Regions from separate parts of the Rhizobium sp. SG2393 genome, predicted to be linked through region 4. Evidence: riboswitches for the same ligand, from Rfam matches in the RefSeq annotation. Region 4 holds a riboswitch; each other region holds the start of a gene.
What was found. Region 4 has a riboswitch for cobalamin ahead of ACED18_RS10985 (DUF1636 family protein). Riboswitches for the same ligand answer to the same signal wherever they lie in the genome.
Positions count from the first base shown of each region.

Region 1 (7,630 bases), on a different contig from region 4:
AAGCCGAGCGGATCGGCGGCCACTATCACGCCCGCTCCCTGGAATGCACCCATGCGCGCAACCGGGCCGGACCCTGCTTCAGCGCCGAGGGACGGGTGGAGGATCGCGCCCTTGTGATGGCGCTGCAGAGTTTCCGCCCGCTGGACTATGATTACGTGCGCCGCAGCGCCGGCGCCGACGCCTATCTGACGGTGACCGTGACGGCGGACGACCGGCCGATGCAAGGGCTTGCGCTGCCGCAGGCCTGCCCGCCCGGCCGGGCCGCCGTCCTGATCGTGGAAGCCGGCATGGCGTCTTCGGACTGGCGCCTCTTCCTGCACCGGCACCAGCGCGACCTGCAGTTCATCGCAATCCTCTTCCATTCGGCGCTCACAGACCGCTCCGGCGCGCCCGCGCGACCGGATGTGACACTGACACCGCGGGAAAGGGCCGTGGTCGATGCCACGCGCAAGGGGCGCCCCGCCCGCGAGATCGCCGCAGGCCTTGGAATGGCCGAACAGATGGTCGGTTTCTTTCTGAAAAACGGCCTGCGCAAGCTGGAAGCCATCGGCGCGGGAACGCCCGCACCGCTGATCTCCTGAGCGCTGCGCCGGCCGATACGGTTGCATTAACTTCAAAACCGGGTGCGCCGTTGCCAGCGCCGTGCCGGACGCTATGATAAGGGCAGGAAGGTCGCCGACGCCGGTTGTCGCGGCGACCCGGCCCTTTCGTCGTCCTTGCAAGGTGTTTGCCCGTGATCGCCGCGTCGCGCATCGCCCTCATCCTGTTCCCGCTGCTGGCCGGTGCCGAAAGCGCCCATGCCGCATCCGCCGTGTGCGAGCGGCTTGAGGCGCGGCTGGCGGGCCTGCCGAAGGTCGTGAGCAATGCCGAACCCGTCGCCGTGACCGACATGGCCGGTGGCCTCTCCCGCCTCAACCTCGACCTGCGCAGTGCACGCATCGAATTGCGCCGGCTCGGCTGCTCGTCCGGCAGCATCATTGTGGTGGGTGGGCCGAACGAAGAGGCCTGCGCGGCGCTCGAAGGGCGTGTCGCGGGCCTGGAGGCGGAGCTGGGCGCCTTGAAGGAACGCCGCCGGGCCGCCAACGGCATGGACACCGAGGCCACACGCGCCATCATCCAGTCCGCGCTGTTGAGCAACGGCTGCAACGAAACCCAGGCGGATGTGATCGAGGCGTCGTCGACCGGGGCGACCGAGCCGCGCAACATCCTGAAAGACCTGCCCGAGATCGACGAGAACGTGCCCTTCATCGGCGGCGAGGGATCGAGCGTCCTGACGATTCCCGGCAGCCGCCGCGGGCCCTATCGCACCATGTGCGTGCGCACCTGCGACGGCGCCTTCTTCCCGATCACATCGGACGCGACGCCGGAGGATTTTCCGCGCGATGCGGCGGCCTGTTCGGCCCGATGCCCCGGGGCCGAAACGGAACTTTATTACCATAACCTCACGACCGAAGAGAGCGACCAGATGGTCTCCGCGACCACCGGGGCGCCCTATTCCGATCTGCCGAACGCCTTTGCCTACCGCACCCGCGACCGCGCCGGCGCCGCACAGTGCGGCTGCCAGCTGCCAAAGACGGCGACGCTCAGTGGCGAGCCGGAGGACGGGGCAGCGCAGCCGTCGAAGGCCGAGACATCGAAGGTTCAGACATCCAAGCCCCTGCCGGCGCTTGCCGAAACTCCGCTGCGCGCCACCACCCAGTACGAACGTCCCTACGACCCCAAGAACACCCGCGTCCGCGTCGTCGGCCCTACCTTCCTCCCCTCGGAAGAATCCCGCATCGACCTCAAGAACCCGGCCGGGCCGGGATATCAGCCGGTGCAGAACTGAGGGATTGGGGCGCAGCCAGAACCGCAAACGGGCTTTGTAGCAGCGCGATTTCGCGCTATCTTCGCACGACAGTCGGAGACAGGCGATGACGACCGAAACCATCAGTCTCGAATTTCTGGCGCGTCAGGCAAAGGTCCAGATGGACGAAATGCGCCTGATCCGCCAGGAAATGGCAGGGTTGCGCAATGATATGGCCGGTGTACTGCGCCTCGTCACCGCAAATTATGAACTCACCCGCCGTGTCGAGCGACGCGAGACGGAACTGCGCGACGACATCGAGTTGATGATCAAAATGGAGATCGGCGGCTCTTTCGCCAATGTCCAGACGGCAATGGAGCAATCCCTTGCACGGATCGAGAGGCAGGTTGTCGAAGTCGCGGAACGGGTCGATGAACTCGAAGACAAGCCCTGAGATTTGGAGCACGACCGCGGGCTGGCCCGATAGCCGCGGTGCTCCCGTCCGTCCATCCGATGCCGACTGCGGAGCGTCTCATCCCCCGAACAACGCCGTCCCCGCACCCCATCCCTCATCGCTCACCAGCTCCTCGAGCGGCAGGCGCTGGCGCCAGCCCTTGATGGCGAGTTCGGGTGCGTCGTAGAGGGTCCTGACGTGGCCGAGGCAGAGCCAGGCGACAATGCGGACATGATCGGGAATGCCGAGAATGGCTTTCACCTCCGCCTCGCGGAAGATCGAGACCCAGCCGACGCCGATGCCTTCCGCGCGGGCGGCGAGCCACAGGTTCTGGACGGCGCAGACGGTGGAATAGAGATCCATCTCGCTCTGGTGCGTGCGGCCCAGCACGACGCGGCCGCCGCGGCTCGGGTCGCAGGTGACGCAGAGATTGACCGGCGCCTCGCGGATGCCTTCGAGCTTCAGGGCGCGGTAGCGGTCGCGGGCGCCGGCCTCGAACATGGCCTCGGCTTCCGCATTGGCCGTGGCGAAGGCGGCATGCACCCTCGCCTTCACGGCCTCGCTGGTGACTCGGATGAAATTCCACGGCTGCATGAAGCCGACCGATGGCGCGGCATGGGCGGCGGCGAGCAGGCGGCGCAGGAGTGCATCGTCGATCGGTGTGGGCTCGAACTGGCCGCGCACGTCGCGGCGTGTCTCGATGGCGCGGTAGACGGCGGCGCGCTCCGCCGGATCGAAGGGGCCGGCGGCATGGCGATGGGATTGCCAGGGGTCGCAATCCGGATCGAGGCCGGGATCAGAACCGGCATTCGCCACGCGTCGTGCGGCATCCCCGTCGGCGGTCGCCAACGCCCCGGCAAACCCGGCATGATCGGCCTGGACGGTCGCTTGTCCATGATCCGTCGCCGTAACACTCGTGCCCGGCTGCACGCTCCCTGAGCCGGCACACCGGTCGCCAAAGCTGTCCATCATCCTCATCCTCCCCTTGAGCGGATGCCGGCGATCGACCATGCCTTGATGCATGCTGGCGGACGACCGGTCTCGAGGACGCCGGCCCTGTCAGAGCCTCGCATCCCGCCGCAAACCAAGCGTCCCGCCGTCCATACGGGTCCGCTCCATGGTTATCAGGCCGGTCTTCTGACTTCGCGGATCAACCGACGCCCTCGCCTTCCCGATATCAAGCGATACCAGTGGCTTCTGGTGAAATCCTCAGATTTCACCCGAGGGGCCGTCCCCGCTGACAGCGTTGGGCACGTTCCGGACTTGCACCGGATTCCCGATTCTCCCCGACCTCAAGCCGGGGCACCTGATGGCCGGGACTTCACCATTTGTGCTCACGCTTTGCAAGAGGCGCGATCGTGGCGCGTCACCGGTCGCGGAAGCGGTTCGTGATCGGGTAGCGGCGATCGCGGCCGAAGTTCTTGCGGGTGATCTTGACGCCCGGTGCGGACTGGCGGCGCTTGTATTCGGCGATGTAGAGCAGGTGCTCGATGCGATGCACGGTCGCGACATCATGGCCGCGCGCGACGATCTCGTCGGTGCCCATCTCGCGTTCCACCAGGCATTCCAGGATATCGTCGAGCACCGGATAGGGCGGCAGCGAATCCTGGTCGGTCTGGTTGGGACGAAGCTCGGCGGACGGCGCCTTGTCGATGATGTTGATCGGGATCACCTCGCCGGAAGGACCGAGCGCGCCCGCCGGCACCGCGCCGTTGCGCCAGCGCGAGAGGGCGTAGACCTGCATCTTGTAGAGGTCCTTGATCGGGTTGAAGCCGCCGTTCATGTCACCGTAGAGCGTGGCGTATCCCACCGACATTTCCGACTTGTTGCCCGTCGTCACCACCATGGAGCCGAACTTGTTGGAGACGGCCATGAGGATCACGCCGCGCGTGCGGCTTTGCAGATTTTCCTCCGTGATGCCCTCTTCCGTTCCCTCGAAGAGATCGGAGAGTGCCGAGGAGAAGGCATCGACGGGTTCGCCGATCGGCACGGTGTCGTAGCGCACGCCGAGCGCCTTCGCGCAGGCTTCCGCGTCCTTGAAGGAATCCGAGGATGTGTAGCGGTAGGGCAGCATGATGGTGCGCACCCGCTCGGGCCCCAGCGCATCGACGGCAAGCGCCGTGCAGATGGCCGAATCGATGCCGCCGGAAAGGCCGAGCACCACGGATTTGAAGCCGTTCTTGTTGACGTAGTCGCGAAGCCCCAGCATGCAGGCCGTGTAATCGGCCTCTTCCGCTTCCGGGATCGTCGCGATCTCGCCCGGCTCGCAGACCCAGCCATCGGCGGTGCGCGACCAGTCGGAGAAGGCAAGGCAGGGCTGAAACTGCGCAAGCTGGAAGGCAAGGCTCTTGTCGGCATTGAAGGCGAAGCTCGCGCCGTCGAAGACCAGCTCGTCCTGCCCGCCAAGCTGGTTGGCGAAAAGGATCGGCAGGCCGCTCTCGATCACCTGGCGCAGCACGACCTGATGGCGCACATCCACCTTGCCGCGATAATAGGGCGAGCCGTTCGGCACCAGCAGGATCTCGGCGCCCGCTTCGGCCAGCGTCTCGCAGACGCCCGCATCGTTCCAGATTTCCTCGCAGATCGGCACGCCGATGCGCACGCCGCGAAAATCGACCGGACCGGAAATCGCACCTTCGACGAAGACGCGCTTTTCGTCGAACTCGCCGTAGTTTGGCAGATCCACCTTGTCGCGCACATGCAGGATGCGGCCGCCATCGAGAACGGCGGCACTGTTGTGGCGACCCGCCTCCCCCTGTCGCGGCAGGCCGATGATGAGGCCGGGGCCACCATCGGCGGTCTCGGCCGCCAGCGTCTCGAGCGCCGCCCAACAGGCTTTCAGGAAGGCAGGCTTCAGGACAAGGTCTTCCGGCGGATAGCCGGAAAGGAAGAGTTCGGTGAGGAGCAGCAGATCGGCGCCGCCCTCGGCCGCCTCGGCGCGTGCCCTGCGCGCCAGCGCCAGATTGCCGGCGATGTCGCCGACCGTCGGGTTCAACTGCGCGACGGCGATGCGCAGGCGGTCCGGCACAGCAGACGGGGAAGCGGAAGCGGTCATAGGCGGGCCCTCTCGGTCGGGATAGCGATCCGTTCGAGGTGCCATTTAGAGCATCCCGACGGAAAACGAAATCCGTCTCGGCGCCGTGATGTCGCGCGGGGGGTGAGGCAACCCTGCGTGACCGAAATGCCAGGTCAATGGGGATTGGCAAATGTCAGCGCGCCCGGACGCTTGACTTATTCATGCGCCATTCAACATGACATCTCTATGACAGTAGCATGACACTGACGTGACGCCAGGATGACAGCCTCGCTGCAAACCTCCGGGCACGCGATGCGACGCAGGCGGAAAAGACCGTCTGCCGGAGACAGACTGGAGACGATCTTGGCGAGTATCGACACGGCAGCGACCCCGCTTGTGGGCGCCCTTCGCGGCGAAACGACGGTCCTCCTCGGCCGCGATGCCGCACGCATCGATGCAGCCTTCAGCATGGTCGCCACGCTTCTCCTGTCGCTCTCGCTTGCGCTGCTCCTGACCGCCGGCATCGAGATCGTCCAGCGCGGCTCCTTCGCCGAAACGCTTGCCTATTTCGGTGATCCGATGCGCCCTGCCTGGGCGACCGTCGGCGTGTTCATGCTGCTCTTCCTCGGCCTCGACGGCATCTTCGGCCGCGCCCATTATGCGAGCCTCGTGCTGGCGCCGGTTGCGCTCCTGCCGGCGCTGATTTCGAAGCAGAAACAGATCTATCTCTCCGATCCGCTCTACCCGACCGATTTCCTGTTCGGCCGCCAGATCATGGAACTGATGCCGGTTCTGGTGCGCGACCGGCCGGGCACCGCGCTGGCGATCGCCATCGGCATCGTCGTGGCTGTCGTCGGGCTCGGCACGCTCCTGGTCTTCGCTTGGCGCCGCTTTCCGCGCCTCAGCCGCCGCGAGCGCATCGGTCGCCTGATCTTTGCCGTGCCGCTCATTGCCGGCTTCGTGCATATCATGGATTTCAACCAGTTCTCCTGGCTGCGCGACCGGCTGAACATCATCCCCATCATGTGGGACCAGACGGAAAACTACCGGCATAACGGCTTTTCCATGGCCTTTGCGCTGAACCTGCCCATGGCCAATGTCAGCGCGCCTGCCGGCTACATGGGTGACGCGATCAACGCGATCGAAAGCCCGGTCGTGCCTGCCGGCACCACCCATCGCGGCAAGCCGGATGTGATCGTGATCATGAGCGAGTCGCTCTTCGACCCGACCCGTCTGCCGAACGTGACCTTCTCGGCCGATCCCATGCCCACGATGCGCGAGATCCAGTCCGGCAATGTCATGTCGCCGGAGTTCGGGGGCATGACGGCGAACGTGGAATTCGAGGCACTGACGGGCTTTTCCAATGCTTTCCTGCCCTATGGGAGCATTCCCTACCAGCAGTATATCCGCGACCCGATCCCTTCGCTTGCCACCTTCTTCAAGGGCGAAGGCTATGTCTCGCGGGCCATCCATCCCTTCCAGAGCTGGTTCTGGAACCGCTCGGCCGTCTACAAGGCCTTCGGTTTCGACACCTTCCGCTCGGAAGAAAAGCTGCCCGCGATGCAGAAGCGCGGCATCTTTACCTCCGACGAGGCGCTGACAAAGGAAATCATGCGCCAGGCCGACCAGATGGAAGATCCGTTCTTCTTCTTCACCGTGACGCTGCAGGGCCACGGCCCCTACGAGCCGAACCGCTATGCGCAAAACACGATCAAGGTGGAGGGCAACCTGCCGCCGGCCGACCGGCAGGTGCTGGAGACCTATGCACAGGGCGTGAAGGAAGCCGACGACAGCCTGAAGATGCTGATGGACTGGGCGAAAGAGCGCGACCGCGAGACGATCATCGTGCTCTTCGGCGATCACCTGCCGCCGCTCAACACCGTCTACCCCAACACCGGCTTCATGCCTGACGTGACGGCCAGCCGGAAGGGCCCGCTCGACGTGATGAAGCGCACCCACGAGACGCCTCTGATCGTCTGGTCGAACAAGACAGGCCCGGTGCGCGACCTCGGCACGATCAGCCCGGCCTTCATCTCCTACCAGACGCTGAAGGCGAGCGGCTACGAACATCCCTATTACACGGGCTTCCTCGGCCGCGTCTTCAACGACTACCAGATCGTCGACCGCTTCATGCTGGTCAACGGCAAGGACGAGATGACGGCGGACTGGGCGCGCAGCAAGGACATCCCGGATGTGGTGCGCGATTACCGCTTCCTTCAGCACGACATGATGTTCGGCAAGCGCTACGGCACGGAACGCTTCTTCCCGACCCATGCGGACCTCTTTCCTCGCCCGCTTGGCTGACGGACGGCCGTAAGGATCAGAAAAGAGAATGAATAACGGCCCGAGGCACCGGTGAGGATCGCGAGATCGC
Region 1 covers NZ_JBHGAP010000001.1:727,853-735,482, forward strand. The annotation lists gene ACED18_RS03465 (helix-turn-helix transcriptional regulator) at 1-581, shown strand, start outside; gene ACED18_RS03470 (DUF2865 domain-containing protein) at 734-1,828, shown strand; gene ACED18_RS03475 (hypothetical protein) at 1,914-2,240, shown strand; gene bluB (5,6-dimethylbenzimidazole synthase) at 2,319-3,089, opposite strand; cobalamin riboswitch at 3,350-3,565, opposite strand; gene ACED18_RS03485 (NAD+ synthase) at 3,607-5,295, opposite strand; gene ACED18_RS03490 (LTA synthase family protein) at 5,569-7,560, shown strand.
Region 1: linked by a shared signal. The riboswitch ahead of bluB (5,6-dimethylbenzimidazole synthase) and the one ahead of ACED18_RS10985 (DUF1636 family protein) in region 4 are both predicted to bind cobalamin.

Region 2 (7,630 bases), on a different contig from region 4:
GCAATTCCGGCAGCATGCTACATAAAGATGCCATTCTTGTCCCCTTTTATGTCCGTCACGGACCCGGATGGCGGCCTGATCGCTCGTGTTGGCGATGGCTGCTCTTGTGTCCAGCGCCCTTAAGGGCGTCCGCTCTCATGATCGTCGGCGAAATTGGCGCGCGCCGCTTGGCGGTTTGCGACGCACCGTTCCATGGAAACGGCGTTGTGACCAGTCTTCCGGACATCGAGATGTCATCAGCCGGTCTGCTTGCAGCGATGACTGACGACAAAAAGGCAGTCGCCATGCGTCGGTGCATGGCGACTGCCCGTGACACTGCGCCTTAGAGGGCGGCCTTGACCTTTTCAGCCACTTCCGGGGAGACCCACTTGGTCCACATGTCCGGGAAGTTCTGCAGGAAGTACTTGGCGCCGTCCTCGTTGGTGCCCTGGTTGCTGTCCATCCAGGCCAGAACCTTGTTCACGGTGCCGTTGTCCCAGTTGCGGGCCTTGACGTAGTCCATGGCGACGCCAGCCTTGTCGGCGAAGCCCTTGGTCACGACCGTGTAGACGTCGGAGACCGGATAGGCGTTCACCTTCGGATCCGGGCAGTCCGGAACGGCCGTGCAGGCATCCCAGTCGGCCTTGTTATGCTCGACGCCGAAGGACAGGCGGGTCATCTCGTACTTGCCGAGGATGGCCGTCGGTGCCCAGTAGTAGCCGAGCCAGCCCTTCTTGTTTTCGAAGGCGTTGGCGATCGAGCCGTCGAGGCCTGCAGCCGAGCCGGTATCGATCAGTTCGAAACCGGCCTTTTCGGCGCCGAGCGCGCGGTAAAGGTTGGCGGTCGAGACCTGGCAGTTCCAGCCGGCCGGGCAGTTGGTGATGGCGGCCTTCGAGGCATCTTCCGGCGCCGGGAAGAGTTCGGGATGCTTCAGCGCATCCTCGACCGTCTTGATGTCGGGGTGGGCGTCGGCGAGGAACTTCGGAATCCACCAGCCTTCGACGCCGCCTTCGTTCAGGATCTTGGCGGCTTCGATCAGGCGGCCTTCCTTGACGGCAGCGTCCAGCGGCGTGCGCACGGCGTTGACCCAAAGTTCCGGCGCCATGTCCGGCTGGCCCTTTTCGTTCATGGACGCAAAGGTCGGCATGGTATCGCCGGTGACCAGCGTCGCCGTGCAGCCGTAACCGTTTTCGAGAATGAACTTGTCCACATGGGCGGCGACACCGGCGGACGCCCAGTTCATTTCGGCAATCGAGACTTCGCCACAGTCTGCGTAGGCGGCCGAACCGGCCAGGGCATAGAAGCCTGCGGCGATGACGGTGGATGCGAGCAGTTTCTTCATGGTCTCTCAGACCTCCCAGTCTGGATGCAGCGTTCGATGTGCGCGGCGAGCCAGGGTGCTGCGGCGCCCCGGAGCCAAACGTTTCACTGGCCCCCAACGGGGAGAAGGCTGGTTGCAACCGGCTTTCCCCGTGCAAGACCGGGCCCCGCCGAACCTGTTTTACGGTCGCCTGCTATCAGCCGCCGGTCCGGTCGTTTCGGAGCCATGGGAGGAGCCTAAGTAATCCGGAAGAGAAATCAACCGCCCCGGTCCGCACCGAGGCCGATGCTGTTCCAGACAAAGGCCGGTCAAGGAAAGGGAAAATCGGCGATTGCGACATTTTCGGCAAAAAATGCGCAGACAAATGCCCTTCTCGTGGGCAAATTTGGCGTCTGTGACACATCGGTGTCAAGACTCTGTTTCATTTCAGACACTTGCTATCCTGTCTGCGTCGAGCGAAATATTTTTCGCACACGGGAAAAAAGTGAAATTTCGCCTGTTCACCATTGGTTTACCACCCGCTAACCAACCGGTAACGATGTCCCGCTATTTGTCTTCTTGCGGCGGGGGACACTGCCGCTGGTCCGGATCAGGTTGTGCGTACCGGACCTGCAGCGATTGCGGGATGCGTATTTTCCCGTTTGGCCAGGCGTATTTTGGCGGGCCGCGCGATCCTCCTTGAGGTTCGGCGCGGCCTTCGCGTGTCTGCAGAGGCGATCTCCCACATAGACCTGCTTGCGAAATGAAAACTTGCGACATGAAAAAAGGCGCACTCGGGAGCGCGCCTTCGTTCGGTCCGCCATAGTCTCAGAATATCAGCCGACGTTGCGGGTGCGGATGAAGCCGAGCGGGCCCATCGGGGAATCGGCGACCATGTTGCGGACGCGCGACTGGTTTGCCGGCACCTGGGAGTTCCAGGCGATCTGGAGAAAATTCGGCTTGCTGAAGATGAACAGCATGGGTGTGACCTCAGGTAAGAGGAAGTCTCGCGCTTCCTTCGTGTTGATGGCGCTGATATAGGCTCGGATATGCGGCTTCGCAACGCCGAAATCGGCTGCGAATGTCGCAAATGCGATACTATGCAAACTTTGCATGGCTCCTCCGTCGAGCACCGCTTCCGGTGCATAAACGGAGGCGGCGAAATTGAGGCAGGGCAGGGGATTGCGGCGGTTCTGCCACAATCGGACGGAGACGGAATGACGCGCGCGATCATGCTGCAGGGGACCGGCTCCGATGTCGGAAAATCGGTATTGGTGGCGGGGCTCTGCCGGCTGGCCTCCAACCGGGGTCTGAAGGTGGCCCCGTTCAAGCCGCAGAACATGTCGAACAACGCCGCCGTTTCCGATGATGGCGGCGAGATCGGGCGGGCGCAGTGGCTGCAGGCGATCGCCGCGCGCGTGCCCTCGTCGGTGCACATGAACCCTGTTCTCCTGAAGCCGCAGTCGGAGGTCGGCAGCCAGATCATCGTGCAGGGCAAGGTGGCGGGGCAGGCGCGGGGGCGCGACTATCAGGCGCTGAAGCCGAAGCTGATGGATGCGGTGCTGGAGAGCTTTTCGATCGTCGAACAGGGCGCCGATCTCGTGATCGTCGAGGGCGCGGGCTCGCCGGCGGAAATCAATCTCCGGGCCGGCGATATCGCCAATATGGGCTTTGCGACGCGGGCCGGCGTGCCGGTGGTGCTGGTCGGCGATATCGACCGGGGCGGCGTGATCGCCTCTCTTGTCGGCACGCATGCGATCCTGCCGCCGGAAGACCGGGCGATGATCGCGGGCTACATCATCAACAAGTTCCGCGGTGACGTCAGCCTGTTCGATGACGGGCTGACGGCGATCGGCGCGTTCACCGGCTGGCCCTGCTTCGGCGTCGTGACCTGGTTGAAGGCCGCCGGCCGCCTGCCGGCGGAGGATTCGGTGGTGCTGGAGCGGCGTCTTGCCGGTCGCGGGCGGGCGCTGAAGATCGCCGTGCCGGTCTTGCCGCGGATCGCCAATTTCGACGATCTCGACCCGCTGGCGCAGGAGCCGGAGGTTGACCTCGTCTTCGTGCGGCCGGGCGAGCGGCTGCCGGCCGATGCCGGTCTCATCATCCTGCCGGGCTCGAAATCGACCATTGCCGACCTTAGGGATTTCCGCATGCAAGGCTGGGACCAGGATCTGGCCCGGCACCGGCGGCGCGGCGGGCAGGTGATCGGTATTTGTGGCGGCTACCAGATGCTGGGGCAGCGCGTGACCGATCCGCTCGGCATCGAGGGCAGCGAGCGGGAGATCGCGGGCCTCGGCCTGCTCGACATCGAGACGGAGATGGCGCCGGAAAAGACGGTGCGCAACTCCTCCGCCCATTCCACCGTGCACGATGTGGCGCTGTCCGGCTACGAAATCCATCTCGGCAAGACGACGGGTGCGGACTGCGCCCGCGCGCCCGTCCTGATCGACGGGCGGCCGGACGGGGCGATGTCGGCGGACGGGCGGGTGTTCGGGACCTATCTGCACGGGCTGTTTTCCAGCGATGCCTTCCGCCGCGCACTTCTTGCCGATTTCGGCATCAGCGGCGGGGTGGAGGACTACCGCGCCTCCGTCGATGCCGCACTCGACGATGTTGCCTCGGAACTGGAGACGATGCTGTCGCCGGATTTCCTGTCACGGCTCTTGGATGGCGCCGCCTGACGGCGCGGGCGGGCTTTGACTTTTCGGCCGTAAATATCTATTGCTCGGCTCAGGATGGTTCCCGGGCCGGGCGGCCGGCTTGGGAGTAAATGGGAATGCGAAGGGATGGACCCATGTCGGGCATCCTCATCGCAGCCGACCCCGCGACTGTAGAGCGGTCAGGGGTCGCCATCCGGCAACGTTGCTGCTCACCTCGGATTTGCGCGTGTCGTGCAAGGCGGGTTTTCGGAAGCGGTGCTGGAAAAGCCACTGGATCAGGCATGATCAACCGGGGTGGGGCGCCTCTATTTTCTACGAATCGCCCGCCTTTTCATGCCGCTTCGATCCGGGAAGGCGAGGCGACCCCGTTTTCGCGCCGGCATCATGCCGGACGCGAAGGGACCCGCGAGCCAGGAGACCTGCCATCCGAAACGGGCGAAGAGCCCGGTCGGGCGCATCATCGCCCATTCGGCCAGCACGGAGGTTGTCATGGCTCGCGAGACTGTCCGGTGGGGCACTGTCCCCGCCACCCGAATTCATTGCGTGCGTCGTGACCGCAGGCCTGCGGCTGCCGTACGGTGGTCCACGTGACGGCGTCTTCCTCCCGCTCCATTTTCGTGCTCGGCGGCGCGCGCTCCGGCAAGTCCTCCTTTGCGGAGCGGCTCGTCGTGGAGAGCGGTCTTGCCAGCGCCTATATCGCCACCAGCCGTGCCTGGGATGATGAAATGCGGGCGCGCATTGCCGCCCACCGCGAAAGCCGCGGGCCGTCCTGGCAGACGGTCGAGGAGCCCATGGATCTCGTCGGCGCGCTGGAAAGGCTCGATGATCCCGGCACCGCGATTCTCGTCGATTGCCTGACCCTCTGGGTCACCAATCTGATGATGGAGGAGGCTGATATCGCCGCCGAATCGGCGCGGCTCGCAGGCCATCTCTCACGGGCCAAAGGGCTGGTCGTTCTCGTCTCCAATGAGGTCGGGCTCGGCATCGTTCCCGAGAACGCCATGGCGCGGGCCTTCCGCGATCATGCCGGCCGCCTGCATCAGGCGGTCGCCGCGGCGTCTTCAGAGGTTTACTTCGTGGCGGCAGGGCTGCCGCTGAGAATGAAAGGTTGATTTCCATGGCTTCCACGACGACGCAGACGGGCAAGATCCCCGCCACCGTCATCACCGGCTTCCTCGGCGCCGGCAAAACGACGATGATCCGCAACCTGCTGACCAACGCAGGCGGCCGGCGCATCGCCCTCATCATCAACGAATTCGGCGATCTCGGCGTCGATGGCGAGGTGCTGAAGGGCTGCGGTGCGGAGGCCTGCACGGAAGACGACATCATCGAGCTCACCAATGGCTGCATCTGCTGCACGGTGGCCGATGATTTCATCCCGACCATGACGAGGCTTCTGGAGCGCGAGAACCGCCCCGACCACATCATCATCGAGACCTCGGGCCTCGCGCTGCCGCAGCCGCTCGTCGCGGCCTTCAACTGGCCGGATATCCGCACGCAGGTGACGGTGGATGGCGTGGTGACGGTGGTGGACAGCGCCGCTGTGGCCGCCGGCCGCTTTGCCGACGATCACGACAAGGTGGATGCGGCGCGCGCCGAAGATGACAATCTCGACCATGAAAGCCCGATCGAGGAGCTTTTCGAGGACCAACTGACGGCGGCCGACCTCATCGTGCTCAACAAGACCGACCTCATCGACGCCGATGGCGTTGCCGCCGTTCGCGCCGAAGTCGCCTCGCGCACGCACCGTAAGCCGGCGATGATCGAGGCCCAGAACGGCGAGGTGGCGGCGGCCGTGCTGCTCGGTCTCGGCGTTGGCACGGAAGGCGATATCGCCAACCGGAAGTCCCACCACGAGATTGAGCACGAGGCGGGCGAAGAGCACGATCACGACGAATTCGACAGCTTCATCGTGGAACTCGGCCCGATTGCCGATCCCAATGCCTTCGTCGCGCGGCTGAAGGATGTGATTGCGGCCCATGACGTGCTGCGCCTCAAGGGTTTTGCGGATGTGCCGGGCAAGCCGATGCGGCTTCTGATCCAGGGCGTCGGCCAGCGCATCGACCAGTATTTCGACCGTCCCTGGGCAGCGGGCGAGACGCGGAGCACCCGCCTCGTCGTCATCGGCCTGCACGACATGGACGAAGCGGCCGTGCGCGCTGCCATTGCCGCAGCGGTCTGAGGGTAGGAAACGATGCATCTGCTGCTGGCGCAAAAGGGAACGATCAGTGACGGGGACGAGGCGATCGACCTTGGCCAGTCTCCGGCCGACATCCTGTTCCTGTCGGCAGCGGATACGGAGCTTTCCGTGGTCGCTGCCGCGCACCGCCAGTGGCGGGCCGCGCGGCCGGATGTGCCGCGCTTGCGCGTCGCCAGCCTTGGCATGCTCAAGCATCCGATGTCGGTCGATACCTATGTGGAGCGCACGGCGCGGCATGCGAAGCTGATCGTCATCCGCCCGCTCGGCGGCGCCAGCTATTTCCACTATGTGCTGGAAGCGCTGCATGCGGCGGCGGTGACGCACGGGTTCCAGATCGCCGCGCTGCCCGGCTGCGACAAGCCCGATCCCGGCCTCGATGTCTTCTCGACCGTGAGTGCCGAGGCGCGGGCCCAGCTCTGGGCCTATTTCACCGAAGGCGGCATCGACAATGCCGTCGGCATGCTCGCCGCCTGCGAGGCGCTGATGGCGGGCGAGCCGCTGCCGGCGCCGGCGCGGCCGCTGATGAAGGCGGGCATCTGGTGGCCGGGGACTGGCCTCGTCGGCACGGATGAATGGGCGGCGCTCGACGCCTCCCTGTCGCGGCCCGCAGATGCGCCGCTCGCGGCGATCTGCTTTTACCGCGCGCTGGTGCAGAGCGGCGAAACGGCGCCGGTTGAAGCTCTGGTGACGGCGCTTGCGGCCGAGGGACTGCGGGTGCTGCCTGTCTTTGTCTCCAGCCTCAAGGATGCGGTATCCGTGGCGACTCTCGACGCAATCTTCGAGCGCCATGCGCCGGATGTCGTGATCAACGCGACCGGCTTTGCCGTCTCCGCGCCCGGCGCGGACCGCGTGCCGACCGTGCTGGAGGCGCGCGGCGCGCCGGTCCTTCAGGCGGTGCTGTCCGGCTCCACCCGCGAGGCCTGGACCACGTCAGCGCAGGGGCTGATGGCGCGCGATCTCGCCATGAATGTCGCCCTGCCGGAGGTGGACGGGCGCGTGCTGACGCGGGCGATCTCATTCAAGGCGGCGGCTGTCCACGATCCCGATGTCGAGGCCAATATTGTCGGCCACCAGCCGGAGCCGGGCCGCATTGCCTTCGTGGCATCGCAGGCGGCCGGCTGGGCGCGGCTGAGGCACCGCCGGCCGGCGGAGCGGCGGGTGGCGATCATCCTTGCCAATTATCCCAATCGCGACGGGCGGCTCGGCAATGGTGTGGGGCTCGATACGCCGGCCGGCATCGTCGAGGTGCTGCGGGCGATGGCGACGGAAGGCTATGATGTCGGCGAGCTGCCGCTGGACGGCGAGGCACTGATTGCCCATCTCATGGCCGGGCCAACGAACGCCGCCCATGACGGGCGCGAGATTCGCGAGAGGCTTTCGCTGAAGGATTACAAGGCCTTCTTCGAAAGCCTTCCTCTTCAGAATCAGTTTCAGGTTCGCGAGCGCTGGGGTGCGCCGGAGGCCGATCCCTTCTTCACGGAAGGCGGTTTC
Region 2 covers NZ_JBHGAP010000001.1:996,855-1,004,484, reverse strand. The annotation lists gene ACED18_RS04770 (ABC transporter permease) at 1-34, opposite strand, end outside; gene ACED18_RS04765 (ABC transporter substrate-binding protein) at 323-1,321, opposite strand; gene ACED18_RS04760 (hypothetical protein) at 2,116-2,394, opposite strand; gene ACED18_RS04755 (cobyric acid synthase) at 2,497-3,960, shown strand; cobalamin riboswitch at 3,999-4,381, shown strand; gene cobU (bifunctional adenosylcobinamide kinase/adenosylcobinamide-phosphate guanylyltransferase) at 4,527-5,051, shown strand; gene cobW (cobalamin biosynthesis protein CobW) at 5,057-6,121, shown strand; gene cobN (cobaltochelatase subunit CobN) at 6,134-7,630, shown strand, end outside.
Region 2: linked by a shared signal. The riboswitch ahead of cobU (bifunctional adenosylcobinamide kinase/adenosylcobinamide-phosphate guanylyltransferase) and the one ahead of ACED18_RS10985 (DUF1636 family protein) in region 4 are both predicted to bind cobalamin.

Region 3 (7,630 bases), on a different contig from region 4:
CCTGATGGCAAGCACCGGCATCGCGCATGCCGAGGGCGAACTCAACATCTACAACTGGGGCAACTATACGAGCCCCGAGATGATCAAGAAGTTCGAGGACAAGTACAAGGTCAAGGTCACCATCACCGACTACGATTCCAACGACACGGCGCTCGCCAAGGTCCGCCAGGGCGGCTCCGGCTTCGACATGGTCGTGCCGTCGCAGAACTACCTGCCGATCTGGATTTCCGAGGGCCTGCTGCTCGAAACCGATCCGGGCAAGATGGAGAACGCCAAGAACATCGCGCCGGAATGGGCCAATCCCGATTTCGATCCCGGCCGCAAATATTCCGTGCCGTGGGCCATGGGCATTGTCGGCGTGGTCGTGAACACCTCTGCTTACCAGGGCGACATCAACACCTGGGGCATCATCTTCAACACGCCGCCGGAGCTGAAGGGCAAGGTCAACGTCGTGCCTGAGATGACCGACGTGATCGACGCGGCCGTGCTCTACAATGGCGGCAAGAAGTGCACCGGCGACCGCGAGATCCTGAAAAAGGTGCGCGACACGCTGCTGAAGGCCAAGCCCGACTGGGTGGCGATGGAGTACGGCACGATCGAGAAGATGGGCTCGGGCGACATCATGGCCTCCAGCGACTGGAACGGCTCGGCCTTCCGCCAGCGTCTGGCCAACCCCAAGGTCAAGTTCGGCTATCCCAAGGAAGGCTATGTCAACTGGTCCGACAATCTCGTCGTCCTCAAGGATGCCAAGAATGTCGAAAACGCCAAGCTCTTCCAGAACTTCATGATGGACCCGGAAAACGCCGGCATGAACTCCGCCTTCCACCGCTATGCCAACGGCATCGCCGGCTCGGAGGCCTTCATGCCCGCCGACATGAAGGATGCGCCGGAGATCAAGATCCCCGACGAGTTCAAGTCGGTCGGCGTGCCCTCGCAGACCTGCCCGCCGGACGTGCAGGCGCTCTACACGAAGATCTGGACCGAACTGCAGAAGTGACAACCGGATGAGAGAACGGCCCCGTGCGGCAAGCGCGGGGCCCGTGCTGTTGGCGAACCGCACCCTGCTCAGTCATCCCTAGGCCCGTCGTCAAGCCAGCTTGTGCTTCGACGGCATCTCCACCCGCAGACGTCATCCTCGGGCTTGACCCGAGGATCCATGCGGCCTTTGCGTCCCCGTCTGTGGATCCTCGGGTCAAGCCCGAGGATGACGGCGAAATAGCCGCGAGGGTGACGGGGTGAGGGGCGTGCGGAGGATGGAGGCACAGGCCCGAGGATGACGGAGCGAGGGGGCAGTCCCTGCCAATCGCACCGGCCCCCGCGCCAGGCACGCGCCGTTTTCCCGTCCCGGAGGAGACCTATCATGAAGACCGTCTTTTCGCCGCGCCATGCCGGCCATGCCAACAATCTGGAACTCGTCGCCGGCGCCATCGTGCCTGCCTTCGAGATGCCGTCGCGGGCTGAATACGTCCTGGAGCGCCTGACATCCGAAGGGCTGGGCCCGGTGTTGGAGCCGCAAGACTTCGACCTCTCGACCGCCGCGCGGGTGCACCGGCAGGATTATCTCGATTTCCTGCCGACCGTCTGGGATCTGTGGACGGCGGCGGGGCGGACCGGCACGGCGCTGCCCTTCACCTGGCCGACGCGCGGACTGCGCGGTGATGTCTGCCCTGACTTCATCGACGGCAAGCTCGGCTACTATTCCTTCGATGGCGGCTGCGGCATGGTAGCCGGCACCTGGGATGCGATCAAGGCGTCGCATGATGTGGCGCTGACGGGGGCGGGCCTCATCCAGGCGGGCGAAAGTGCCGCCTTCGCGCTCTGCCGCCCGCCGGGCCACCATGCCGGCGCCGGCTTCATGGGCGGCTACTGCTACATCAACAACGCCGCCGTCGCCGCCCAGTCCTTCATCGACAAGGGCGCGAAGCGCGTGTCGATCCTGGACGTCGACTATCACCACGGCAACGGCACGCAGGAAATCTTCTATGGCCGCGCCGACGTGCAGGTCATCAACCTGCATGCCGACCCGATGCAGGAATATCCCTACTTTCTCGGCCATGCCGACGAGCGCGGCACGGGGGAAGGTGAGGGCTTCAATCTCAACTATCCCATGCCCTTCGGCACGAGTTTCGACACCTGGTCGGCGGCGCTCGACGATGCCTGCGGCAAGCTGCTCGCCTACCGGCCGGAGGTGGTGCTGGTCTCGCTCGGCGTCGATACCTTCGAGAAGGATCCGATCTCCAAGTTCAAGCTGAAGACGGAGGACTTCCCGAAGATCGGCGCCCGCATCCGCAAGCTCGGCCTGCCGACGCTCTTCATCATGGAAGGCGGTTATGCGGTGGCGGAGATCGGGGTCAACGCGGTCGGCGTGCTCACGGGCTTCGAGGGGGCGTGAGGGCGGTTTGGCGGGTGGAATGCACGGCCACCGTGTCGCGTGATGCGCGGTTCCGGCGACGGCGCAGGCCCCACCCGGTTCCGTCATCCTCGGGCTTGACCCGAGGATCCACGCCTCGACCACGGCGCTCGCCGCCTGGATGCTCGGGTCAAGCCCGAGCATGACGGAGGAGAAGGCTGCCCTTGACGCGCTTTCAAGCCCAGGAAACCGCGCACCGTCGCGTATCTGCGCCTTCAGGCAGCGGCTATCACACACTGTCTTGAGGAGACCCACACCATGACCGACACCTTCGACCGGCGTACCGTTACGCTCGCCAACTGGCGCACCTTTCCCGCCACGCGCTGGACCTATCAGCATGTCAGCGAATTCGTGCCCGTGGCGCTGATCCGCGGCAACCGGCAGGCGGAACCGCCGGCCGTGCCGCTCGGACCTGTCGCCGATGTCGCGGTGACCGGCACCGATGGCCGGCCGGCGACGTTCGAGACCTTCCTGACGCAGAGCAACACGGATCTTTTCGTGCTGATGCGCGGCGGGCGGATCGTGTCGGAATGGACGGCGCCCCATGCCGATCCCGGCCTGCCACATCTGATGTTTTCCGTGACGAAATCGGTGACGGCGCTGATGGCCGGCGTGCTGGTGGGGCAGGGGCGGCTTGATCTTGGCCAACCGATCCTCTCGCTGATCCCGGAGGCGGCCGGCTCGGCCTATGCGGATGCAACGCTTCAGCAGCTCCTCGACATGGAGATCAGCCTCGATTTTACCGAGGACTATCTGGACACCAAGGGCGCCTTCATCCGCTATCGCCGCTCGATGGGCTGGGCGCCGCGGCTGGAGGGGGCGCCGGTTGAGGACATGCTATCCTTCCTCATCACCCTGCCGCGGTTAGCCGAACCGCACGGGCAACGCCATTCCTACCGCTCTCCCAACACCGATCTTGCCGGGATCGCCATTGAGCGGGCTGCAAGGCAGCGCTGGGCGACCTTCCTGTCCGAGGCGCTCTGGAAGCCGCTCGGGGCGCTGGGCGATGCGACGGTGACGGTGGACCCGCTGGGCGCGGCCCGGGCTGCGGGCGGCATGTCGGCAACGGCACGCGATCTCGCGCGCGTCGGCCAACTCGTGCTGGAAGGCGGTCGCGGGCTCGTCCCGTCCGTCTTCATCGATGATCTCCTGACGGGAGGCAGCCGGGCCGCCTGGGCGAATGGCGATCAGGCCCAGCTTTTCCCCGGCGGCAGCTATCGCAATTACTGGTACGAGACGGGCGAGGGCGAGCTTGCGGCGATCGGCATTCACGGCCAGTGGATCTGGGTGGACCGGCGTTCCGGTTCGGTGGCCGTGAAGCTTTCCAGCCAGGAGATGCCGAGCGATCTTGCCCTCGACCATGCCATCATCGCGGCGCTGCGCCGGGTGTGCCGCGACGGCTGAGCCACCCATCGTTTTGCGACGGGGCGAAGCGCAGATCGCGATTGCTTTCGGCCCCGCTTCGTCCTACGACTCCGGACGCGCCGGTGCTGACCGGCGCATCATGCCTTCGAAGGTTCCGCCTGACCCGAACGGGAGGGCGGATGAAAAGGGAATGCGGTGAGGACTACCCATCAGGGACCGAAACCGCAGCTGCCCCCGCAACTGTGAGCGGCGAGCCCCATCCGACATGCCATTGGCCCCGCGCGAGCACACGCATCCGGGCTGATAAGGCGGATGACCGGCAAAGACCCGCAAGCCAGGAGACCTGCCCTCGAGGATCGCCGCAAGCGCGGCTTCAACTTGTCCCGCGCGGTGGGCGCGGAGAGGGAGATCGACATGCATATCATGGAAGGCTTTCTGCCGGCCTCGCACGCGCTGTTCTGGGGCGCGGCATCGGCGCCCTTCGTCGTCTATGGCGCCCGGCGAATCACGCGGCTCATGCGGGAAAAGCCCGAGACGAAGATGCTGATGGCGGCGTCCGGCGCCTATGTCTTCGTGCTCTCGGCGCTGAAGATCCCGTCGGTGACCGGCAGTTGCTCGCATCCGACCGGCACCGGTCTTGCGGCCAGCCTCTTCGGCCCGACTGTGACCACGGTGCTCGGCACGATCGTGTTGCTGTTCCAGGCCCTGCTGCTCGCCCATGGCGGGCTGACGACGCTCGGCGCTAACGTGTTTTCCATGGCGATCGTCGGCCCCTTCGTCGCCTATGGCCTGTTCCACGGGCTGCAACGGGTGGGGGCTTCCGCCGCGCTCGCGATCTTCTTTGCCGCCGCGCTCGACGATCTCGCCACCTATTGCGTGACGGCGCTGCAGCTTGCCGCCGCCTTCCCCGATCCGGTTTCGGGTGTTGCGGGCGCTGCCGTGAAGTTCCTCGCGGTCTTTGCGCCGACGCAGGTGCCGCTCGCCATCAGCGAGGGACTCTTGACCGTCGTCGTCTTCAACCTGTTGCAGCGCTACAGCCGCGGCGAACTCTTTGCCCTCAACATCCTCTCCGGAAAGGCCTGACGCCCATGCTGAAGCGCAATCTTCTGATGCTGGCCGCCGTCGTCGGCCTCGCCATCCTGCCGCTCGTCATCCACCACGGCGGGGACGCAGCGTTTTCCGGCTCCGACGGTGAGGCCGAGGCGCTGATCGGCGAGATCCGGCCGGACTACAAGCCCTGGGCCAGCCCGCTCTGGGAGCCGCCAAGCGGGGAGATCGAAAGCCTGCTCTTTGCCTTGCAGGCGGCGATTGGCGCCGGCCTCGTCGGCTTCTATTTCGGGCGGCGCTCGGCGCCTGCCCGCACCGCCGACAAGCCCTGATCGCAAGCCATGCGTGACATTGATCGGATTGCCCAGACCGGCCGCTGGCGACAGAAGGCGGCCGGAGAGAAGCTCCTGTTCTCGCTCGGCTGCATGGGCCTGTCGCTCGCCTTCCACTCGCCTGCGTCGCAGGTGCTGCTCTTTGCAACGGTTCTGTCCGTGACGCTTCTCGGCGCGCGTGTCGGCGCTTGCGATCTTCTGCGGGCAGCAAGGGTGCCAGGGCTCTTCATTCTGGCGGGAACGCTGGCGCAGGCGCTGTCCGTTTCCGCCGCCGCGCCCTTCGTCACGCTCGCGCCGGAAGAAACGATCGCCGCTGCCGCCTTCGTGGCGCTGCGGAGCGCGACGTGCGTTTCGGCGCTGCTCTTTCTGGCGCTGACCACGCCCTTGACGGCGATCCTGCAGTTTCTGCAGCGGCTCGGCCTCAACCGTGACATCAGCGATATCGCGATGGTCATGTTCCGCATCATCTGGCTGGCGCTCGACTGTCTGGAAAGCGGCCAGCGCTCGCTTGCCGGCCGGCTCGGCGATGTGGGCTGGCGCCGGCGCATCCGCAGCGGCGGCATGCTGCTGGCGGCGCTTCTGCCGCGCGTGCTGGATCGGGCCGGACGGCTGGAGCGCGGGCTTTCGGCGCGGGGCTATGACGGGCGGCTTGCCTTCCTCTCGGCCGAAACGGCGGCCTCGCGCGTCCGGCTCGGCGCCATTGCGGCGGGGCTGGCGCTGGTGGCGGCTGTCTGCGGGGTGCTGCCGTGATCCTCCAGGCCATCAACATCGGCTATGCGTATCCGGGCGGCGGCGTCGCACTTGACGGCGCCTCGCTTTCGGTCGGGCGCGGGGAGAAGCTCGCTCTTCTCGGTCCGAACGGGGCGGGAAAATCCACGCTGTTCCTGACCCTGAACGGCACGCTGAAACCCGATCGCGGCACGATCCTGCTGGATGGGGCACCGGTCGGCACCGGCAGGGCCGATCTCAAGCGCCTGCGCGCCCGCGTCGGCCTCGTTCTGCAGGATCCAGACGACCAGCTCTTCGCCGCCACGGTGGTGGAGGATGTGTCCTTCGGGCCGATGAATCTCGGCCTTTCCACCGGCGAGGTCCGCACCCGTGTCGATGAGGCGCTGGCGTCGCTCGGCATCACGGCGCTGGCGGCACGGCCGACCCACATGCTGAGCTTCGGCCAGAAGAAGCGCGTGGCGATTGCCGGGCTCATCGCCATGCGGCCCGACGTGCTGCTCTTGGACGAGCCGACCGCGGGCCTCGATCCCTCCGGGGTGGAGGAATTGATGGCGGTGCTGTCGGCGCTGGCCGCAGCCGGCACGGCCCTCGTCGTCGCCACGCACGACATGGAGGCCGCCTATGGCTTTGCCGATCGCGTGGCCGTCGTGTCGGGCCGCCGGGTGGCGCGGGAGGGAAGGCCGGAGGCGGTGTTTGCCGATGCGGCGCTTCTGGCGGAGGCCGGGCTTCGACCGCCGATCGTCTACGAGATTGTGGAGCGGCTGAAGGCGGCGGGTGTGATACCCGCCGATGCGGCGCCACGGGATCGGGCCGATCTTCTGGCGATGATCGGCGGCGGCGCGTCCGCCTGAGCCGCATCACGTCAGCGGCAACGGCCCGTCGTTCTTGATCTCTTCCATCACCGCATAGGTGCGCGTCTCCTTCACGCCCGGCAGCGTCCACAGCACCTGTCCCAGGAAATTGCGGTAGGCGTTCATGTCGCGGAAGCGGGTCTTGACGAGATAGTCGAAGCCGCCGGCGACCATGTGGCATTCGAGCACGGCGGGCGCGCGGCGGATGCCCTCGGCGAACTGGTCGAAGACCTCCGGCGTCGTCTTGTCCAGCATGACCTCGATGAAGACCAGCAGGCCGAAGCCGAGCTTGTGCGGATCGAGCCGCGCGCCGAAGCCGGAGACGTAGCCATCCTTCAACAGCCGCCGCAGCCGGTCGCTGGTCGCGGTCGGGGAGAGGCCGATGCGGTCGGCGAGGTCCAGATTGGTGATGCGCCCGTCGGCTTGGAGGATGTCGAGGATGCGCCGGTCGGTGCGGTCGAGGTCGGCTGTGGCCTCCACCGCATCCTTGGCTGTCGATGCGCGCTGTCCGTCGCGGGGCCCGCCTGCCGGTTTGCGTGCCATCGCTGTCTCAGGCCGCCGCCAGCCGCGATTCGGCGAGCTTCACCCAGTAGGAAATGCCGTGCGGGATGACCTCGTCGTTGAAGTCGTAGTTGGGATTGTGCAGCCCCGCCGTCTCGCCATTGCCGATGAAGATGAAGGCGCCGGGGCGGGCGTTGAGCATGTAGGAGAAATCCTCCCCGCCCATCATCGGCTCCACCTCGGCATTGACGTTTTCCGCCCCGGCGATCGTCGCCGCGATCTCGGCGGCGTACTCCGTTTCGCGGGCGTGGTTCACGGTCACGGGATAGTTGCGCACATAGTTCAGCGTCGCGGTGGCGCCCCAGGCGGAAGCGATGCCGGTGGCGACCTCGCCA
Region 3 covers NZ_JBHGAP010000001.1:1,695,374-1,703,003, reverse strand. The annotation lists gene ACED18_RS08055 (extracellular solute-binding protein) at 1-997, shown strand, start outside; gene ACED18_RS08050 (histone deacetylase family protein) at 1,361-2,392, shown strand; gene ACED18_RS08045 (serine hydrolase domain-containing protein) at 2,669-3,814, shown strand; cobalamin riboswitch at 3,908-4,141, shown strand; gene ACED18_RS08040 (energy-coupling factor ABC transporter permease) at 4,190-4,858, shown strand; gene ACED18_RS08035 (energy-coupling factor ABC transporter substrate-binding protein) at 4,864-5,154, shown strand; gene ACED18_RS08030 (energy-coupling factor transporter transmembrane component T family protein) at 5,164-5,904, shown strand; gene ACED18_RS08025 (energy-coupling factor ABC transporter ATP-binding protein) at 5,901-6,734, shown strand; gene ACED18_RS08020 (Lrp/AsnC ligand binding domain-containing protein) at 6,741-7,277, opposite strand; gene ACED18_RS08015 (M20 aminoacylase family protein) at 7,285-7,630, opposite strand, start outside.
Region 3: linked by a shared signal. The riboswitch ahead of ACED18_RS08040 (energy-coupling factor ABC transporter permease) and the one ahead of ACED18_RS10985 (DUF1636 family protein) in region 4 are both predicted to bind cobalamin.

Region 4 (7,630 bases):
AGCGTGGGAGAGCGTGATGGCCGCCTCGTAGTGGGCTTCATCCGCCCCCTTGCGGCGCACGAAATCGATCCGCGCCGAATGCGGGCGCCCCGGATCGCGACGGTGATCCTCCAGAAGGGTCTGGAGGGCGGTGGCAATGTCCGGGAAGATCGCATCGATGCGCTCCAGGGTCGGCCCGGCCTCGTGCTCTGCCGCCATGCCCATGACGCTGCGCGCTGCGGCATTGGCTTCCACGACGCGCAGCGTGGCGTCGAATGCGATCACGCCGTCGATGCTGTCGGCGACGATCCGCTTCATCAGCCGGCGTGTCGTGCGGTTTTCGAGGTGTGCGATCGCCATCAGGGCTCGCACCACGTCGAAGCGCTCATTGACCACAAGGACGATGCCGAGCGCGACGGTGATGAGCGGGACGGCGGTGGCGAGAACGACAGACGCCTCTTTCAGCAGCACGAAAGCCGCGCTTTCAATGGCCGCGACGAGGAGGATGCAGGCCGTGATGATGACAAGCACATGGCGCGAGCGCCATGCGAGCGCACCGGCGATGATCACCAATGCCAGCGCGACGGCGCCGAGGCGCTGGTCAAAAGGTTCCAGGATGCGGTCCTGAAGGATCGTCTCGGCCGACAGGGCATGGATGACCGGGCCAGGCAAAGTTCCATGCACGGGAACGGCAAAGATGTCCTTCAGTTCCGTCGCCGTCGCGCCCACGACAACCGTCTTGCCGGCAAGCGCGGCCGGAGCGATCTGGCCGGCCAGGAGATCCGACACCGAATAGGTGGGAACCGTCCGGGGCTCAATCGAGTAGTCGATACGAATGCTGCCGTCGTCGTCGGGGCTACCCGCCAGGGCGGCCGCGGCGGTCTGGATGCGGACGCCGTCGAAAATGTCGCCGAGCGCCATGGAACGCACGGCGCCGTCCCCATCGACGGCGACATTTGCAAAGACAGGCCAGGCATTTTCCAGAAACGCGGGGATCGGCCGGTTGATCTCGGTCGTCGTGTCGTTCCCAGCCCGCGCATGCTGGTGGAAGACGGGCAGGAGCACGCTTCTTCCGGCCCGCTTCAGGGCAGCGGCAAGGGCCGCATCTTCGCCGGGACGGGACGGCGTGGAAAAATCGACGTCGATGAAGATGGACTGGACACCGGCAGCGGCCAGACGGTCGATGATCCCCGCATAGAGACTGCGCGGCCAGGGCCAGACCCCTGCGGCATCAAGGCTGGCCTTGTCGATGGCCAGGACGACGACTTGGCCGGTCGCCGGACGGGGGGCTGCCGCAAGACGCGCAGAAATCAGCTTCTCGTCGATGCTGCCGATAAGGGCGGTCTGGCTGCCCAGCAGCGACACCAGCAGAATGGCGGCAATGGCAAGCCAGCGTGTGACATGCAAGCCAGGATTGGCGCCCAGGCGCCGAAACAGCGCGTTGGCTGCGCAGCGCAGGCGCGCCGGGGCGCTCACCATGGTGCGCAGTCCCGTTCAGGCAACCGCGGCATCAGTCATGGCCTCCATGGCCGTTGCCGTGATCGTTGTCATTTCCGCGACCGCTGTCGTTTCCGTGGCTTTCCGATCCCTTGTCCGACTTGCCACTGTGGTCTTCGCCGTCACTCCTGCCCTTGTTGTCGGACTGTTCGCCCTTCTCTCCCTTGTCGCCCCTGTCCTCCTTGTCGCCCTTGTCCTCCTTCTCGCTCTTGTCGCCCTTCTCGCCTTTGTCCTCCTTGTCGGCCTTTTCGCTTTTTTCGGGCTTCTCGCTTCTGTCGGGCCTGTTGGACGTGTCGTTGCCGTTGCCGTTGCCGCGGTCTTCGCGGGTGCCTCTGCCGTCGCCGTTATCCCTGTCGTTTTTGCCATTCCGGCCTTCATGGCCGCCACGCTCCGCCCTTTCGGATGTGTCCGAAGGGGAGGCGCGGCCGTCGTCGCGCTTGCCTGTTTCGGCCTTTTCGCGCGTATCGCCGGACGATCGGGTTTCCTTTTCGGTCTTTTCCTCTCGGCCAATTTTGCCGTTGTTTCCAGCAGCGCCACTCGCCTGGTCGTCGGTCCCGGTTGTCCCGGCGCCTGCCGTCGTCTCGGTGGCGTCGTTGGTCGTTGCGCCGATTCGGGTCGTGGTTCCCGCAGCCGGGATCTTCGACGCCTGCGGTTCGACAGTGACGATCTCGTTCGCCGAAACCGTGCCGCCGACGCTCATTCCCGTGGTTTTCCCGACCTCTGCCCGCCCGCCGGGGCCGACTTCGGCGCGCTCTCCGGAGGCGAAGGCCGTGACCTGCACGAGGCCGCGATCGACCTCCACACGGGCGCGGCGGCGATCGACGGAAACGGTGAAGTGCGTGCCTTTCACGACGGCCGCGAGGAAAGGCGTCTGGACGGCGGTGTGCGGCTGGCTGCGCTTCTCGATATCAAGCTCGATCGTGCCCATCTGCTGGGCGATCTCGGTCTTCGGGGATGCCCCGCCGGATGTCCACACGAGCGCCAGAGTGCCGGGATGCAGGACCATGCTTTCGACGCCGCGCCTCAGCAGCGCCCGTCCGCCTTTCCCCGTCGAGATCCAGGCCTTGTTCGGTACGGTATCGCCGGTCTTGAGGGTGACCCAGCTTGCCTTGTCGAGCGTGTAGCGCACGCCGGTCGTGACCTTGGCAACCTGCCAGTCCGCAGCCCGCGCGGCGGCTGTGCTTGCGGCAAGGGCGAAGACTAAGAGTAAAGCTCTGGTGATCGCGATCATGCTGCACATCCCTTGTTATCGAGAAGTGTAAGCCACGAGCGCCTTAAGATTCCTTTGCGCACCTGTGTCCAATGCTTCGTATCGCTGCGCTTTCCCCGTGATTTCGGCGGACTTAACCCCTGCTTAACCCCTGCTTAACCCGTCCAGGCGGGCCAGCGCCCCGCGCGGTGGCTTGACAGTGGCAGGATATGTAATGTTATTACATTAATGCCGGGTATTCGACATATGCCCTTCTGCCGTCTTCCAGTTATCGGAGCCCATCATGAACACGCTGCCCGTCACCGTTCTCTCCGGCTTTCTCGGCGCGGGAAAGACCACGCTTCTGAACCACATCCTCGCCAACCGGCAGGGCCTGCGCGTGGCGCTGATCGTCAACGACATGAGCGAGGTCAACATCGATGCCGCGCTGGTGCGGGAGGGCGGGGCGAATCTCTCGCGCACGGAAGAGCAACTGGTGGAGATGACGAATGGCTGCATCTGCTGCACCCTGCGCGAGGATCTCCTGACGGAGGTGCGCGCGCTCGCCGCCGCCGGGCGGTTCGATTATCTGCTGATCGAATCGACCGGCATTGCCGAGCCGCTGCCGGTGGCCGCCACCTTCGACTTCCGCGACGAGAACGGCCAGAGCCTTGCCGATGTCGCCCGGCTCGACACGATGGTGACGGTGGTGGATGCCGTGAACCTTCTGCGGGACTATGCCTCCACCGATTTCCTGCGCGACCGCGGCGAGACGGCCGGGGAGGGGGACGATCGGGCCCTGGTCGATCTGCTTGTCGAGCAGATCGAGTTTGCCGATGTTGTCGTGCTCAACAAGATCGGCTCTGCAACACCGGAGGAGCGCGATGCGGCCCGCAAGATCATCGTCGGCCTCAATCCGGATGCGAAGCTCGTCGAGGCCGATTTCGGGCAGGTGGATCTCAGGGAGGTGCTGGGCACCGGCCGCTTCAACTTTGCCAAGGCCGAGACCCATCCGCTGTGGTTCAAGGAACTGCACGGCTTCAAGGACCATATCCCCGAAACCGAGGAATACGGCATCCGCTCCTTCGTCTATCGCGCCCGCCAGCCCTTCGATCCGCTGCGCTTCCAGGCCTTCATCGACCGGCCCTGGCCGGGCGTGGTGCGTGCCAAGGGCTTCTTCTGGCTCGCGACGCGGCCGAATGATGTGGGCGAGATCAGCCAGGCCGGTGCGCTCGTGCGCAACAGCCGGCTCGGCCGCTGGTGGTCGTCGGTGCCCAAGGCGCAGTGGCCGCAGGATCCGGGCTTTGCAAAGCACATGGCACCCTATCTCGATCCGGTCTGGGGCGACCGCCGGCAGGAAATCGTCTTCATCGGCGCCGATCCGATGAACGAGGCGCGCATCCGCGCCCAGCTCGACGCCTGTCTCGTCGACAGCCCGGTCTTCCAGCCGGATCTGTGGCGCAACCTTGCCGACCCGTTCCCGCGCTGGGACCGGCAGGCGGCCTGAGACAGGGCGGTGGAATGGCGGCGCGGACCCCGTCTTGACAGGGGCGCCGCGCTGCCGTCTAACTGGCGTTGACGGTTCCCGAGGCAAAGCCGGAGGGATTAATAGGGAACACGGTGAGGACGACCCGAACGGGGCCGAATCCGTGGCTGCCCCCGCAACTGTGAGCGGCGAGGCCCTGCCATCCATGCCACTGGTCGGAAACGACCGGGAAGGCCGGCAGGACCAGCGACCCGCAAGCCAGGAGACCTGCCGTCGAAGCACGCAACAACCGGACGGGGTGATCCGGGAAGTGTTGGACCGTCCGGCCCTGCGCGCCTTGTCGCCTGGCCCCTCGATTCATCCTTCTCCGGCTCCGTTGTTTCGAAGGATGATGATGAGCGACCTCCTGTCGATGGCGGTATGCAGCCGCTGCCAGACCCTGCCCGTGACCGATCCGGCGCAGGGCGAAAGTCCCACCGATCTCGCCGGTTCCCGGCCGTCACCGCCCGGCGCGCGGCTTCTCGATCGGCTTGCCGCGGTCGCCGACCTGCACGGCATTCACCTGCAGCCCACGGCCTGCCTTGCCGGGTGCGACCGGCCGCTGACCATCGGTTTCTCCGCGCCGGGGCGGGCCACCTATCTCTTCGGCAATATCGATCCGGAGACCGACCTGCCGGCCCTGATGGCCTTTGCCGGGCTCTACCGCGCCGCGCCTGGCGGCTGGACGAACGAGGGGCAGCGGCCGGAAGGACTGCGGGGCAAGATCATTGCCCGCATTCCGGCGCCTGCGGTCGCGGCGGTCAGCGCATGAGCGAGATCCTTCTGGATGCGAAGGACCTCTCCTTCGTCACGGCCTCGGGTGCCCGCATCGTGCGCGATGTCTCGCTTCAGGTGGCGGCCGGCGACCGGCTGGCGATCATCGGCCCGAACGGTGCCGGCAAGACGACGCTGATGCAGATGCTGGCTGGACTTGCAAAGCCTGCATCCGGTTCGCTGCGTCTGGCCGGCCGCCCGCTCGATCTGCTGCGCCCGGCCGAGCGGGCCCGGCTCGTCGCCGTCGTCGGTCAGGCCGACCAGCCGGACCGACGGATCTCGGTGCGCGACTACGTGGCGCTCGGCCGCATTCCGCATGCCGGCATCGCCTCGCCGAAGGTGGATGCCTTCCTCGTTGCCGAGGCGCTGGAGCGCACGGCGATGGCGGGCTTTGCCCGGCGGGAGATGGGGTCGCTGTCGGGCGGCGAGCGGCAGAGGGCGCAGATCGCCCGGGCGCTGGCGCAGGAGCCGCGCATCCTCTTTCTGGATGAACCCACCAACCATCTCGACCCGCGGGCGCGCGGCACGCTGCTGTCGCTCGTGGCCGATCTCAGTCTCACGGTGGTCGCCGTGCTGCACGACCTGCATCTGGTGCCGGGCTTTGCAACGCGCGTCGCGGTCCTGCGCGACGGCGCGCTCGTTGCTTCCGGCACGGCCGGCGAGGCGCTGTCGCGCGAGACGATCCGCGATGTCTTCGGTATCGATCTCATCCGCCTTCCCCATCCGCACGAGGACCGCGAACTGACGGTCTTCGACATTCCCGTTTCATCGACCCACCCTGTCTCTCCCGAATCCGGAGCCTTGCATCCATGACACTTCGCATGCTCGTCGCCGGCGCTGTCGCCGTTGTCGCTACCCTCGCCACGTCGCCCGCCTTCGCCTTTCCCGTCACGGTCGACAGCTGCGGCCAGACGCTCACCTTCGATGCCGCGCCGAAGCGCATGGTGGTGCATGACATCAACATGGCGAAGATGGCCTTCGCGCTCGGCCTTCAGCCCTCGATGGTGGGCGTCACCGGCATTTCCGGCTGGTACAAGACCGATGACATTTTCAAGAAGGAGCAGGGCGCGATCCCGGAACTTGCGCCGAAATATCCGACGGTCGAAAATCTGGTCGCCGTCAACACCGACTTCTTCTTCGCGGGCTGGTATTACGGCATGAAGCCCGGCGGCGACGTGACGCCGGATACGCTCGCCCCCCACGGCATCAAGACACTGGTTCTCACCGAAAGCTGCGTGCATCTCGACAAGAACCGGCCCGCCGCCTCCATGGACCTGCTCTATGGCGACATCGAAAAGCTCGGCACGATCTTCGGCAAGGAAGCGGAAGCGAACGCGCTGGTGACGGGCTGGAAGGCGCAACTGGCCGATATCCAGGCGAAGGTCGGCGATCACTCCGGCACGCGCGTCTTCCTCTTCGACAGCGGTGAGGACAAGCCGTTCACGGCCGGCAAGTTCGCCATCCCGACGGCGATGATCGCGGCTGCCGGCGGTCAGAACATCATGGCCGACATGGACACGAGCTGGGGCACGACGGACTGGGAAACGGTCGCCACGCGCAATCCTGAGTTCCTCGTGCTGCTCGATTACCAGGATGGGGCCGGCTACAAAAAGCTGCTCGATTTCCTGAAGGCGCATCCGGCCATGAAGGAGACGGATGCGGTGAAGAACGAGCGTTTCGTGGCGCTGCGCTATGAAGAGCTGACGCCCGGCCCGGACAATGTCGCGGCGATCGGCAAGATCGCGCGGGCCATGCATCCGGAAGCCTTCTGATCGTGACGCTTCGTTTCGGTCTCGGCGTGGCGGCGGCGCTGGTCGCCGTCGTGCTGCTCGCCTGCGCCTCGGTTGCCTATGGTTCCACCGTCATCCCCATCGCCGACGTGCTGACGGCCATCGGCCGTGCCGTCGGTTTGGTGAACGATGGCGTGACGACGCCGGTCGATCGCATCGTCGTCGATCTGCGCCTGCCGCGCGCCATCCTTGCCATCGCGGTTGGCGCAGGGCTCGGCGTCATCGGCCTGCTGCTCCAGACGGTGACCCGCAACGATCTTGCCGATCCCTTCCTCTTCGGTCTTTCGGCCGGGGCGGCGGCCGGGGCGGTGGCCGTCATCACCCGCATCGGCGACCGGCTCGGCCTCTTCACCCTGCCGATCGCGGCCTTTGCGGGCGGCATGCTGGCGACGGGCGTCGTGCTGATGCTCATTCGCCGCGCCCAGGGCTACGGGCCGGAGCGGCTCGTCCTGGCCGGGCTCGCGGTCTCCTTCCTGTTTACCGCGCTCACCAACTATCTCGTCTTTTCCGGCGACCAGCGGGCGGCCCATTCGGTACTGTTCTGGACCATGGGCGGGCTGGGGCTTGCGAGCTGGCAGAACATCGGCATCGGCATCGTCGGCGCGCTGATGGCGCTCGGCTACACGCTCAACCGGCACCGGCAGCTGGATGCGCTGCTGGGTGGCGAGCAGACGGCCGAAAGCCTCGGCGTGCCGGTCACGCGGCTGCGCAACCTGACCTTTCTCATCGCCAGCTTCTCGACCGCTCTCCTGGTCTCGATTGCCGGCGTCATCGGCTTCATCGGCCTGATGATCCCGCATATGGCGCGGGCCTTTGCCGGGCCGCTGCATGCGCGGCTCGCCGTCGCCTCGGCGCTTCTCGGCGCGGCGCTGCTTC
Region 4 covers NZ_JBHGAP010000003.1:59,867-67,496, forward strand. The annotation lists gene ACED18_RS10970 (EAL domain-containing protein) at 1-1,458, opposite strand, end outside; gene ACED18_RS10975 (hypothetical protein) at 1,490-2,707, opposite strand; gene ACED18_RS10980 (GTP-binding protein) at 2,967-4,172, shown strand; cobalamin riboswitch at 4,228-4,441, shown strand; gene ACED18_RS10985 (DUF1636 family protein) at 4,546-4,962, shown strand; gene ACED18_RS10990 (ABC transporter ATP-binding protein) at 4,959-5,777, shown strand; gene ACED18_RS10995 (ABC transporter substrate-binding protein) at 5,774-6,736, shown strand; gene ACED18_RS11000 (FecCD family ABC transporter permease) at 6,739-7,630, shown strand, end outside.